2 regions of the Rothia sp. HMSC069C01 genome follow, and region 1 is predicted to be linked to the other one. Evidence: predicted binding sites of a transcription regulator. Region 1 holds the regulator's gene; the other holds the start of a gene.
What was found. The regulator HrcA, encoded in region 1, represses chaperone genes, less so after heat shock. The targets are predictions, from matches to a motif close to TTNGCACTCGNNNNNNNCGAGTGCNAA.
Positions count from the first base shown of each region.

Region 2: the regulator HrcA is predicted to act here: its motif matches at 2,408-2,434, upstream of groES (co-chaperone GroES).

Region 1 covers NZ_KV817408.1:480,793-486,109, forward strand. The annotation lists gene HMPREF2981_RS08785 (DUF4870 domain-containing protein) at 1-130, opposite strand, end outside; gene HMPREF2981_RS08790 (DUF3097 family protein) at 357-1,208, opposite strand; gene hrcA (heat-inducible transcriptional repressor HrcA) at 1,439-2,539, shown strand; gene dnaJ (molecular chaperone DnaJ) at 2,637-3,773, shown strand; gene HMPREF2981_RS08805 (16S rRNA (uracil(1498)-N(3))-methyltransferase) at 3,858-4,625, shown strand; gene HMPREF2981_RS08810 (PhoH family protein) at 4,672-5,317, shown strand, end outside.
Region 2 covers NZ_KV817383.1:78,934-84,250, reverse strand. The annotation lists gene HMPREF2981_RS03370 (glutamate--cysteine ligase) at 1-640, opposite strand, end outside; gene HMPREF2981_RS03365 (class I SAM-dependent methyltransferase) at 809-2,257, opposite strand; gene groES (co-chaperone GroES) at 2,503-2,790, shown strand; gene groL (chaperonin GroEL) at 2,920-4,509, shown strand; gene guaB (IMP dehydrogenase) at 4,778-5,317, shown strand, end outside.

The sequences.
Region 1 (5,317 bases):
GCAGAAGCGTAAAGTTCATGGCTTCACGTGACTCTTGCTCAGTGAAGGGGGCGCGGTCACGATACAAATAGTAGATAGCAGCGGCAGGCAAAAACCCGATGATGCCGCTAAAGTGAGCAAAAGTCGCCATGCTCCGGTCCTGCGACACAGGCAAAGGTGTAATGTTTCGTTTATGCCCCTCCGGGCGAGTATCTTGAACCACAGAAATCCTGATTATTACTCGTCTATTTTGCTCTGCCGTACACATGCCTCAATTGGTGCACCTGTACAACCTAAAATCCTTATTTATTGTAACGTGTTTTACCGAACGCCTCGCCAGAGGCGCGGCATAGACAACCTGAGCTACTCACATTACCTTATTCAGTCAGAAAATCAATGAGCGACTCAACAGGTCCTAGCAGCGTAGGATCAAGATCGGAATAAGAGTCAACTCGGGAAAGAATACGTTTCCAGGCGTTTGCCACGTCTTCCTGGTTTTGATGTGGCTGTCCCAACCGACGTAGAATTCCTTTCTTCCAGTCCTCACCTCGAGGCACCTGCGGCCATGCCGGAATTCCGAGAACCTGCGGCTTGACGGCCTGCCAAATATCAATGAAAGGGTGCCCCACAATCTTAATATTTCCAGCAGCGCCGGGAACAGCTAAAGCCTCCGCCACAACACGTTCTTCCTTGGTGCCTTTCAGAAGATGATCCACAAGAATTCCAAGTCGTCGCTCTGGGCCGGGGAAGAACTCTTTAACGGCAGTTGCTAAATCATCAACACCATGAAGGGGCTCGACCACAATACCTTCAACCCGCAGATCATGGCCCCACACTTTCTCGACGAGTTCCGCATCATGAAGCCCCTCAACCCAGATTCTGGATGCGCACGCCACCCGCGCTGGAGCGTTTTCAACTGCTACCGAACCAGAACGAGAAATTTTGCGCCCTGAGGTCTTTCGTGGTGTTGGGGCAACAATCTCAACCGGTTCGCCCTCAAGAAAGTACCCGATTCCTAAAGGAAAATTTTTGACCCGTCCGTGAGCGTCTTCAAGCCCGAAAAATATTTCTCCACCGATACGTTCGGCACGCACTACTTCGCCAACCCACCCGTTAAGATCCTCAAGGACCATCCCGCGTTTTAGCTCGACCCGACGAGGAGGAGCAGGCCTGTTATTTATTGAGGCACGTGATAGATCTTGTGCACCCCAAGCGTATCGTTCACTCATATCTTGCATCCTTCGTACAACGGCACCACGGATATTGCCTGGTTTCCGCAGGTTAGCTTTTGGCAGAACCCATCCAATTCTAAAGTATTGATAACTCGCTTCTGGCGAAAGACTAGTACCGCTAGGGGCTACCCGGCTATGATAAAAGTAGTTTTTAGCACTCTCTCAACAAGAGTGCCAGATTATGCTTTGCCAGATTATTAACCACCGATAGGGTCGCAAGGAGTACCATGTCACACGAACGCCGCATGCGCATATTGCAGGCAATCGTTGAAGACTACGTGCGCACAGGCGAACCCATAGGTTCAAAGACGCTGGCACAGCGCCACCATCTTCAAGTATCCAGTGCCACGATACGCAATGATATGGCAGCTTTAGAAGAACAGGGACTTTTGAGCGCACCGCACGCCAGCGCTGGGCGTATTCCTACAGAACAGGGATACAGGTTCTTCGTCGATGCTCTAGCCGCGCCGCGTGCTCTCTCTGCAACCCAAGTGTCGGCGTTACGGCAAATTCTTGAAAGCGCACACAGCGTAGAAGATATGATTGAAGCCGCCACCCGAACACTTGCGCATCTCACGCATCAGGTGGCGCTTATCCAGTACCCAACACGTAACGCTGGAACTCTCTTGCATCTTGAGTTCGTACCCCTGGATTCACGCACGCTCTTAGCATTGCTTATCAGTGATCTTGGCACAATCCACCGGGTCACTGTGATACTGCCAGAGACTACAGCCTTAGCGCATGATGAAACTGTATCAGCTCTTGCAGCGATTAAAGAAAACCTGCTTAAAATGCTTCAGGGTTTACCTTTCGAAAACATAAGTGCATTGCTGCCAGAAGCGCATCATCCAGCGTTGCGAGGCCGTTCTCCGGAACTCACCGAAGCTATCGTGGATCATCTGCGAGCACAACCTTATTTTGAACGAGATATTCGCTTCGCGATCTCTGGCACCTCAAACCTAGCACGAAGTCACGACGACTTCTCGGCGAGCATAGCTCCCATTTTGGATGCGCTCGAAGAACAAGTTACGCTGCTTCGCGTGCTGTCTCACGCATCGGTTCAAGAAGCCGGGTACAGTGTAAGGATCGGTCACGAGAATACGGAGCAAGCGCTTCAAGGAGCTTCTATTGTCACTGGTGAATACGATTCACCCGTTGTAGTTTCATACAACAAACAACATTTACCAGATAATGAAGGCGCCTTGGGGAAGCATACGGCAAAACTTGGCGTGGTGGGTCCAGTCCGCATGGATTACCGTGGTAACATTGCGGCGGTGAACGCGGTAGCTCGCTATCTAGGTCATGTCTTAGGCACACGAGCATCATGACATCGTGCGAGTAATTCCTCAGAACCCCGTAAACTTACCGATTTTATATTGACACCATATCCGGAGCACTCCGGTACGAAAAGGATAGAAGAAACACGTGAGCGATCACTACTCAACTCTTGGAGTCTCGAAGGATGCAAGCCCCGAAGAGATCAAAAAAGCGTACCGTAAAAAGGCGCGTCAACTGCACCCCGACGTTAACCCATCCGAAGAGGCAGCTGAGGAATTCAAACGTGTAACCCTCGCCTACGAAGTACTCTCAGATAACGAGAAACGCCGTAATTACGACGCTACCGGCGATGAACAGGGTCGTGCAGGATTCCCTGGAGGCGCAGGAGGGTTCGGCGGCTTTGGCTCAGGAAGTTTCGGGTTCCAAGACCTCTTCGATATGTTTACCGGAGGCGGTGGACAAAGCGGTCCCGCATCCCGCGTACGCCAGGGACAAGACGCACTTATCAACGTCTCGATATCCCTTAAAGACGCAGTTTTTGGCGTCGAAAAGACTGTAGAGCTTAACACGGCCGTCACTTGTAAATCCTGTGAAGGTGAAGGAACCGCTCCCGGAACCCACCCCGAAACCTGTGAGACCTGTCATGGCCAGGGATTCATGCAGCGCCGTGTTCAATCCATCCTAGGAACCGTCATGCAGCAGGTAGAGTGCCCCAGCTGTCAGGGATATGGCACCGTCATCAAACACCGCTGCCCAGAATGCCACGGACAGGGCCGTGTGGGCGAAAAACTCCCGCTGACCTTCACCGTTCCCGCCGGTGTTAATGACGGAGCCCGCATACGTCTGCGAGGTAAAGGCGAAGCTGGACTCAATGGTGGTCCCAATGGCGATCTTTATATTGATCTCAACGTTAAGCGCGATAAATACTTTGTTCGCGATGGTGATAATCTCACCACAACGGTGAATATTCCTATGGTCGCAGCCGTTTTAGGAACCACCGTACCCTTAGAAACCTTCGATGGGGTTCAAGAGATCACCATCCCTGAAGGCGCACAAAGCGGCGACATCGTAACTTTGAACGGCTTAGGTGTTACCCGCCTTCACTCCGATAAACGCGGAGACCTACAGGTACGTATTCAGGTCACAACACCGACCAATGTAAACTCCGAACAACGTGAGTTGCTCCAAAAATTCGCTGAACTTCGTGGAGAAGACTTGCACGAAGGCACCCACGTCAAACAAAAACATGGTCTTTTTTCGCGACTCAAAGACCAATTTAAATAGACAACATTCTTTGTATCCGAAGTGTTCTGAAAATCCTAGTACGGTAAGATGAAACACTTCGGATACAGCTTTATCAAGGATCTTATGAGCGCCCCCATTTTCTACATTACCGCCAAAGAGCTAGCCAGCTGCACGGCAGGGAGTACATTTACTCTAACTGGCCCGGAAGCGCATCACGCCAAGGTGAAACGCTTAGCTATAGGGGAGAACCTTGACCTTGCAGACGGCCAAGGGCATCGTATCCACGGTATTGTTTCAGCGATTTCCTCTAAAGGACTTGAAGTTACAGTCCAAAACTTAGATAAGGATGATAACAGCCTCTCAGTTTCCCTTGTGCAGGCACTCGCCAAAGATAACCGAGACATATTGGCAATTGAGACCGGCACCGAACTTGGAATTCGGAGCGTTATCCCGTGGAGTGCCGATCGCTCTATCGTGCGGTGGAAAGGGGAACGCGCTACTAAAGCTCACCAAAAGTGGCAAAATACTGTCTCTGCCGCCGCTAAGCAATCGCGTCGAGCACTCATTCCTACCGTGGAAGAGCTGTATTCTTCGCAGGAACTCGCAGAACATATACGCGAGCTCACGGCTCAGGGAGCGTATGTCTATATTCTGCATGAACAGGCCACTGAACCCTTAAGCGAATATCTGCGAAAGATTGGGTACAGCCCTGATAATCCCACCAGAATTTATATTCTTGTAGGACCTGAAGGAGGCATCACCGAGCGGGAAATCGAACTTTTCACGCGGGCGGGTGCGCACAAAGCACTGTTAGGAACTGAAATTCTGCGAGCCTCCACTGCTGGTGCCGCAGCACTGTGCACTATCAACGTAGTGTTGGGACGCTGGTAAGTAACGTTACACTTATTTAAGAACCAACAAGCCAAGGAGCTTACTTTTGACGACTACCTCACGACCTCTCTCAACGGCACGTACCGTATCTTTCAAAAGCGCCGCAGAGATGATAGCGGTTCTTGGTCCTCAAGACGCGCATCTCACTATTGTTGAGGACTATTTTGACAATATTTCAATTCGTCCCAAGGATCTTGATCTTCTTATTTCCGGTCCGTCCGTGTCTGTTACCACGGTTGCGAAGCTTCTCAATGAACTTCGTGTACTCGCTAGTCACGGTACACAGATTACAGTACAAGTTATCCATCGTCTGATGGGTATGCTCGGTGATGAAATTTCAAATCCGGCACATACGCTCTCAGCGAGTATTCTTTCAACACGCGGTACGACGATTCGCCCGAAGACGGTAAACCAGAAAAAATATGTGGATGCTATTGACGCAAATACTGTTGTCTTCGGCATTGGTCCCGCTGGTACCGGTAAAACATATTTAGCTATGGCAAAAGCAGTGCAAGCCCTACAAAGCCGCGAGGTTAACCGAATTGTCTTAACTCGCCCCGCAGTAGAAGCAGGCGAGCGTCTAGGCTTTTTACCGGGAACTCTCAACGATAAGATTGACCCTTACTTGCGTCCTCTCTATGATGCTCTACACGACATGCTTGAACCGGAGGCTATCCCTAAGCTTATGGAGG
Region 2 (5,317 bases), on a different contig from region 1:
AATAGTCACTGTACTCCTGCCAGTTTTCAAAATGAAAAGGCAGACCATTTGAAGGCAGCTGCTGATACAGCATCGTGCGGTGCGAACCATACCCGGTATCCACGCTGTCCCAGTAGGGCGAAGACACCGAAAGCCCCAGCAGATGCGCGCAATAGTTGGTGAGCGCATCCACAAGCGGTAATGCCTTATCGCGTGAATCGACGCCCACATGCACATGCACGCCAAAAATAACCATGTGCCTGCCCCAGTACTGGCCGCGACCCACCACACGCTGGTACCGCTTCTTCGCAGATACCTGCTGTTCCTGCCAATGCGCCGTAGGGTGCGTGCCCGCCGCATAGAAATCAAGCCCCAGCTCATCAGCAACCTCACGGATCTTATCGGTCACCGAGATCAACTGCTGGCACGCCTGCGGCACCGTAGTACACACGCCGGTAATAATCTCAAGCGTATTTTCCAAAAATTCGCCCGTCACATGAGCATGATCCAGGGAAGGTTCCAAAAGCTCTGGGTAACGTTCGCCCACACGGGCAAGTACCTCTTGAGCACGCGCTACCAGCTCTCCGGTATGCTGGTCAATCAGCGCGATCTCCCACTCTACGCCTAGAGTGGATTGCGCCGAGGAAGCGAACGGAATCAAAACTCTCTCCTTCTTGGGGTGACTGCATTTATTTTACGGTGTTGGTGACCACAACAATGTTTTTTCGAGTGTGTATGAACTAAATACGACGCAAACATGAAGTATCTGACATAAAACGTCACACACCGTCATCACAGTTTTTGTAGATACGCCACCCACATAAACCCGCTAGACCACAGAATTCTTAGTGTCCGAGCTAGAGACGTGCGCTGCATCAGAAAAGTCTACAGGCCGCACATGCCACCCGATGCGCCGTGCCTGCTGCCCAGACCCCACTCGCGTAAACACTAAAGTCGCCGGGTTATAGCCCTGATTCTTCGCGGCCTTCTTACCTGATTTCTTGCCCGCACCGCCTGCCAACAGGGTCGCACGCAATTTCTCGGGCACCAGATCAACGCCGCGTTTCTTGATCGTCAAAGCCGTAAAACCGCGCTCGCGCACCCACTTTTTGAGCTGTTTTTCATGCACCGGGATTTCCTCAAGAACCTCATAACACTGTGCCAGCGGACTCTGAACAGCTTTTGCCGCCGTGAGGTACGCCAGGTGCGGATCAATCAGGTTCGCCCCAAGCTCTTGGGCTAACTCCTGCACCAGATGCGCCCGCACTACCGCGCCGGAAGGCTCATAGAGGTACTCACCGGGGGAGGGGAACCGGGTTTGCTTTTCATCAACAGGGGTTACTTGTTCCGCAGAATAGGGACTCCTCAGCGTGGTTTTGTGAATGCGCAGACCCTTGTCTTCAGCCTGTCCCGTCGCCTCCTGCCGCAGCACCGTGACCGTGCGTGCAACGCCCTCCTGAGCCAAAGCATTAAACCAAAGCACTAACTCCACGAGAGAACCCTCATGCTCAACCCACTGCGCCGTGACACGCGGATGGGGGTTCGCCTCGCTACGAATATCCTCGGGGCGCGCAATAGCCTCATGCGGCATCCCCGGACCAAGTTTGACACCCATCGGCATGCCAGTTCTGGCCAGATCCACTACGAACGAAAGCGGGGGAGAATAGGCTTCGGGATCAAAAATACGTTCTGTACGGGATTTTACGACTCCGGTCAGATCACGTCTGGCCGGATCAAGCCAAATGCCCTGCACGACCTTGCCGTTGCCATCACGAAAACTCTCGGGATCAAAATTCGTCACATCACCGACCACAACCCGTGAACCCGAAAAATCCGCCAGATTTGCGGCAGCAAAAGATGCCGTCAACGGGTCAAGCTCCACAGAAACAGTCGCTAAGGATGCGCGCGCGAACTCCAACGAATCCGCGCCAATACCGCATCCCAGATCGGCAACCGAACGAACCCCGGCACGGGCAAATACGGCCGCGTGCTCGGCAGCAACAACCGGTCGAGTCGCCTGCTGCGCGCCGTGCTCGGTCAAAAACATAGTGCGCGCCCTATCGCCGAACTTTGAAAGCGCCCGAGTGCGCGCCTTAACAAGGCTGAGAATATTGGCGGTCTCATCGGGCGTAAACCCCTGCGCCCGCAGCCGCGTAACCTGTTCGAGCGAGTGCTCTTGACTATAGGGGAAAAGCGCATCCGCGGCATCTAACGCCTGCCGGGTAAAAGGCAGCTCGGGCGGTAAGGCAAACGGCGGCAGGGGCACAAAATCAACCATAGGCTTAAGTGTAGTGGCATGAGCATATGCAGAAGGCTTGGATGCTGCGGCAGGTTCACGGGGCGCTCGCGTATTATCCTGTGCGCGAAACGCCGCCCTCGAAACGGCGCGCATTCTTGACCGGGTGCCGCCGGGATTCTAAAGTTGAATTTAGCACTCGAAGCGGTGCAGTGCTAAACGCCCAGGCACTAGGGCTAAACCGCTTCACAAATTTTTAAAAACGCTGACTAAAAAGGAGCATACCTATGGCTATTAAGCCCCTCGAAGACCGAGTAGTTGTCAAACTAGAGCAGGCTGAGCAGACCACCGCATCCGGTCTGGTTATTCCCGAAACTGCAAAGGAGAAGCCGCAGGAGGCTCGCGTAGTAGCTGTGGGCCCCGGTCGTGTGGACGATAAGGGCAACCGCGTTCCCGTCGATATCGCCGAAGGTGACGTAGTCGTGTTCTCCCGCTATGGCGGTACCGAGGTCAAGTACCAGGGCGAGGAATACCTGATTCTCTCCGCTCGTGACGTTCTGGCGATCGTCGACTAATTTCGCATATATGCAGGATGCGCCGCCGGTTTCTCGCGCGGCGCATCCGCTATACCTGACCTGGATTTGGCGCACGCGCGCCTTCTACGATATCGAACGCTCACAACCCTCAAGGAGTAGCGAATATTCATGGCTAAACAGCTTGAATTCAACGATGCCGCCCGTAAGTCCCTGCAGGCCGGCGTCGATAAACTCGCCGATGCGGTCAAGGTTACCCTCGGCCCACGCGGGCGCAATGTTGTGCTCGATAAACAGTGGGGTGCACCGGTTATCACGAATGATGGTGTCTCGATCGCCCGCGAAGTTGAGCTTGAAGACCCCTACGAAAACCTGGGCGCGCAGCTCGCCAAAGAGGTAGCCACCAAGACTAACGACGTTGCCGGTGACGGTACGACCACCGCAACCGTGCTGGCGCAGGCACTTGTGAATGAGGGGCTGCGCAACGTAACAAGCGGTGCGGCACCTGCGGAGGTGAAGCGTGGCATTGAGGCCGCCGTTGAGAAGGTCTCCGAGCGTCTGCTTCAGGATGCCCGCGAGGTACAGGGCCCGGAAGTTGCGCATGTTGCCGCTATTTCGGCTCAGTCCGACCAGATCGGCGAGCTTTTGGCATCTGCTTTTGAGAAGGTCGGTCAGGACGGCGTCATTACTATCGAGGACGGCTCCTCCACTGAGATTGAGCTTGACATTACCGAGGGTATGCAGTTCGACAAGGGCTACCTTTCGCCTTCGTTCGTGACCGATGCCGAGCGTGGCGAAGCGGTTCTTGAAGATAGCCTCATTCTGCTCTACCAGGGTAAGATCTCCACTGTTGCCGAGATTATGCCTCTGCTGGAGAAGGTCGTACAGGCGAAAAAACCGCTGACCATTATCGCCGAAGACGTTGATGGTGAAGCACTGTCCACCCTCGTGGTGAATAAGCTCCGCGGAACTCTCGACGTTGTGGCGCTTAAGGCTCCCGGGTTCGGCGATCGCCGCAAGGCTATTATGCAGGATCTCGCCATTCTGACCGGCAGCATCGTGATTACCCCCGAACTGGGTATCGACCTGGCCCAGGCAACTCTCGAAGAAACCGGTTCGGCGCGCCGCGTGACCGTCACCAAGAACACCACCACGATTGTGGACGGCGGTGGCAGCAAGGAAGCGGTTGAAGACCGTGTGCAGCAGTTGCGCCGAGAGATCGAGGCCGTCGATTCCGAGTGGGATCGCGAAAAGCTCAAGGAACGCCTGGCGAAGCTCGCCGGTGGCGTGGGCGTGATCAAGGTGGGTGCGGCAACCGAGGTTGAGGCTAAGGAACGTAAGCACCGCATCGAAGACGCTGTGTCTTCTACCCGCGCGGCTCTTGAAGAAGGCATCGTATCCGGTGGCGGTTCGGCACTGATCCACGCCAGCAAGGCGCTCGACGGTTTTGAACTCGATAGCCACGACGCAAACGTAGGTGTGCAGATTGTACGCCGCGCCCTGGTACAGCCGCTGCGCTGGATTGCCGAAAACGCTGGCGACGACGGCTATGTGGTGGCGGCAAAGGTCGCCGAACATCCCGTTGGTCACGGTTACAACGCCAAAACCGGTGAGTATGTTGATCTGTTCGAAGCGGGCGTAATTGACCCCGTGAAGGTCACCCGCTCTGCGCTGCAGAATGCATCATCTATCGCGGCTTTGGTACTCACGACCGAGACTCTGGTGGTTACCAAGCCCGAAGAAGAGGACGAAGACGAATAATTGATGGGTTGCCCGGTTCGAGGAGAGAAAATCTCGTTGAACCGGGCAACAACTATCTGTAGGGGCTTGATGCAGACTGGCCTGAAATAACCGCAAGCGCAGCCTTGAACCGGATACTGCGGCCTTGCAGGAAAGGCACACATCCGAACGCTCCGTGTACCCCGAAGCAGACGTAAGCGTTTACCATAGAGATACGACGTTTTACACCCGGTGGCACCACTCGCTACACAACATCTATACATCCGGTACAGCATTTGAAAGGCTAAACATGACTGTCCCCACCGCCCTGACCGACGATCCCTTCGGTTTCACTGGTCTGACCTATGATGACGTGTTGCTTCTACCCGGCAACACCGATGTTATTCCCTCCGATGCCGATACCAGCACTCGACTCTCCAAGCGTATTACCCTGGGCACCCCCATTATCTCCGCTGCGATGGATACCGTGACTGATTCCCAGATGGCGATTTCGATGGCGCGCCTAGGCGGCATGGGCGTGATCCACCGCAACCTTTCGATCGAGGATCAGGCAGCACATGTTGATCGCGTGAAACGTTCCGAATCGGGCATGATCATTAATCCCGTCACCATCGGTGCTGACGCAACTATCGACGAATACGACAATCTGTGCGGCTATTACAAGGTTTCGGGTCTGCCGGTGGTCACCGAAGACGGCAAACTTGAAGGTATTATTACCAACCGCGATATTCGCTACCTCTCGCGCTCGGACTATGAAAGCACTCTTGTGCGCGATGTCATGACCCCGATGCCGCTCATTACCGGTTCGCCAAACCTTACGAAGGATGAA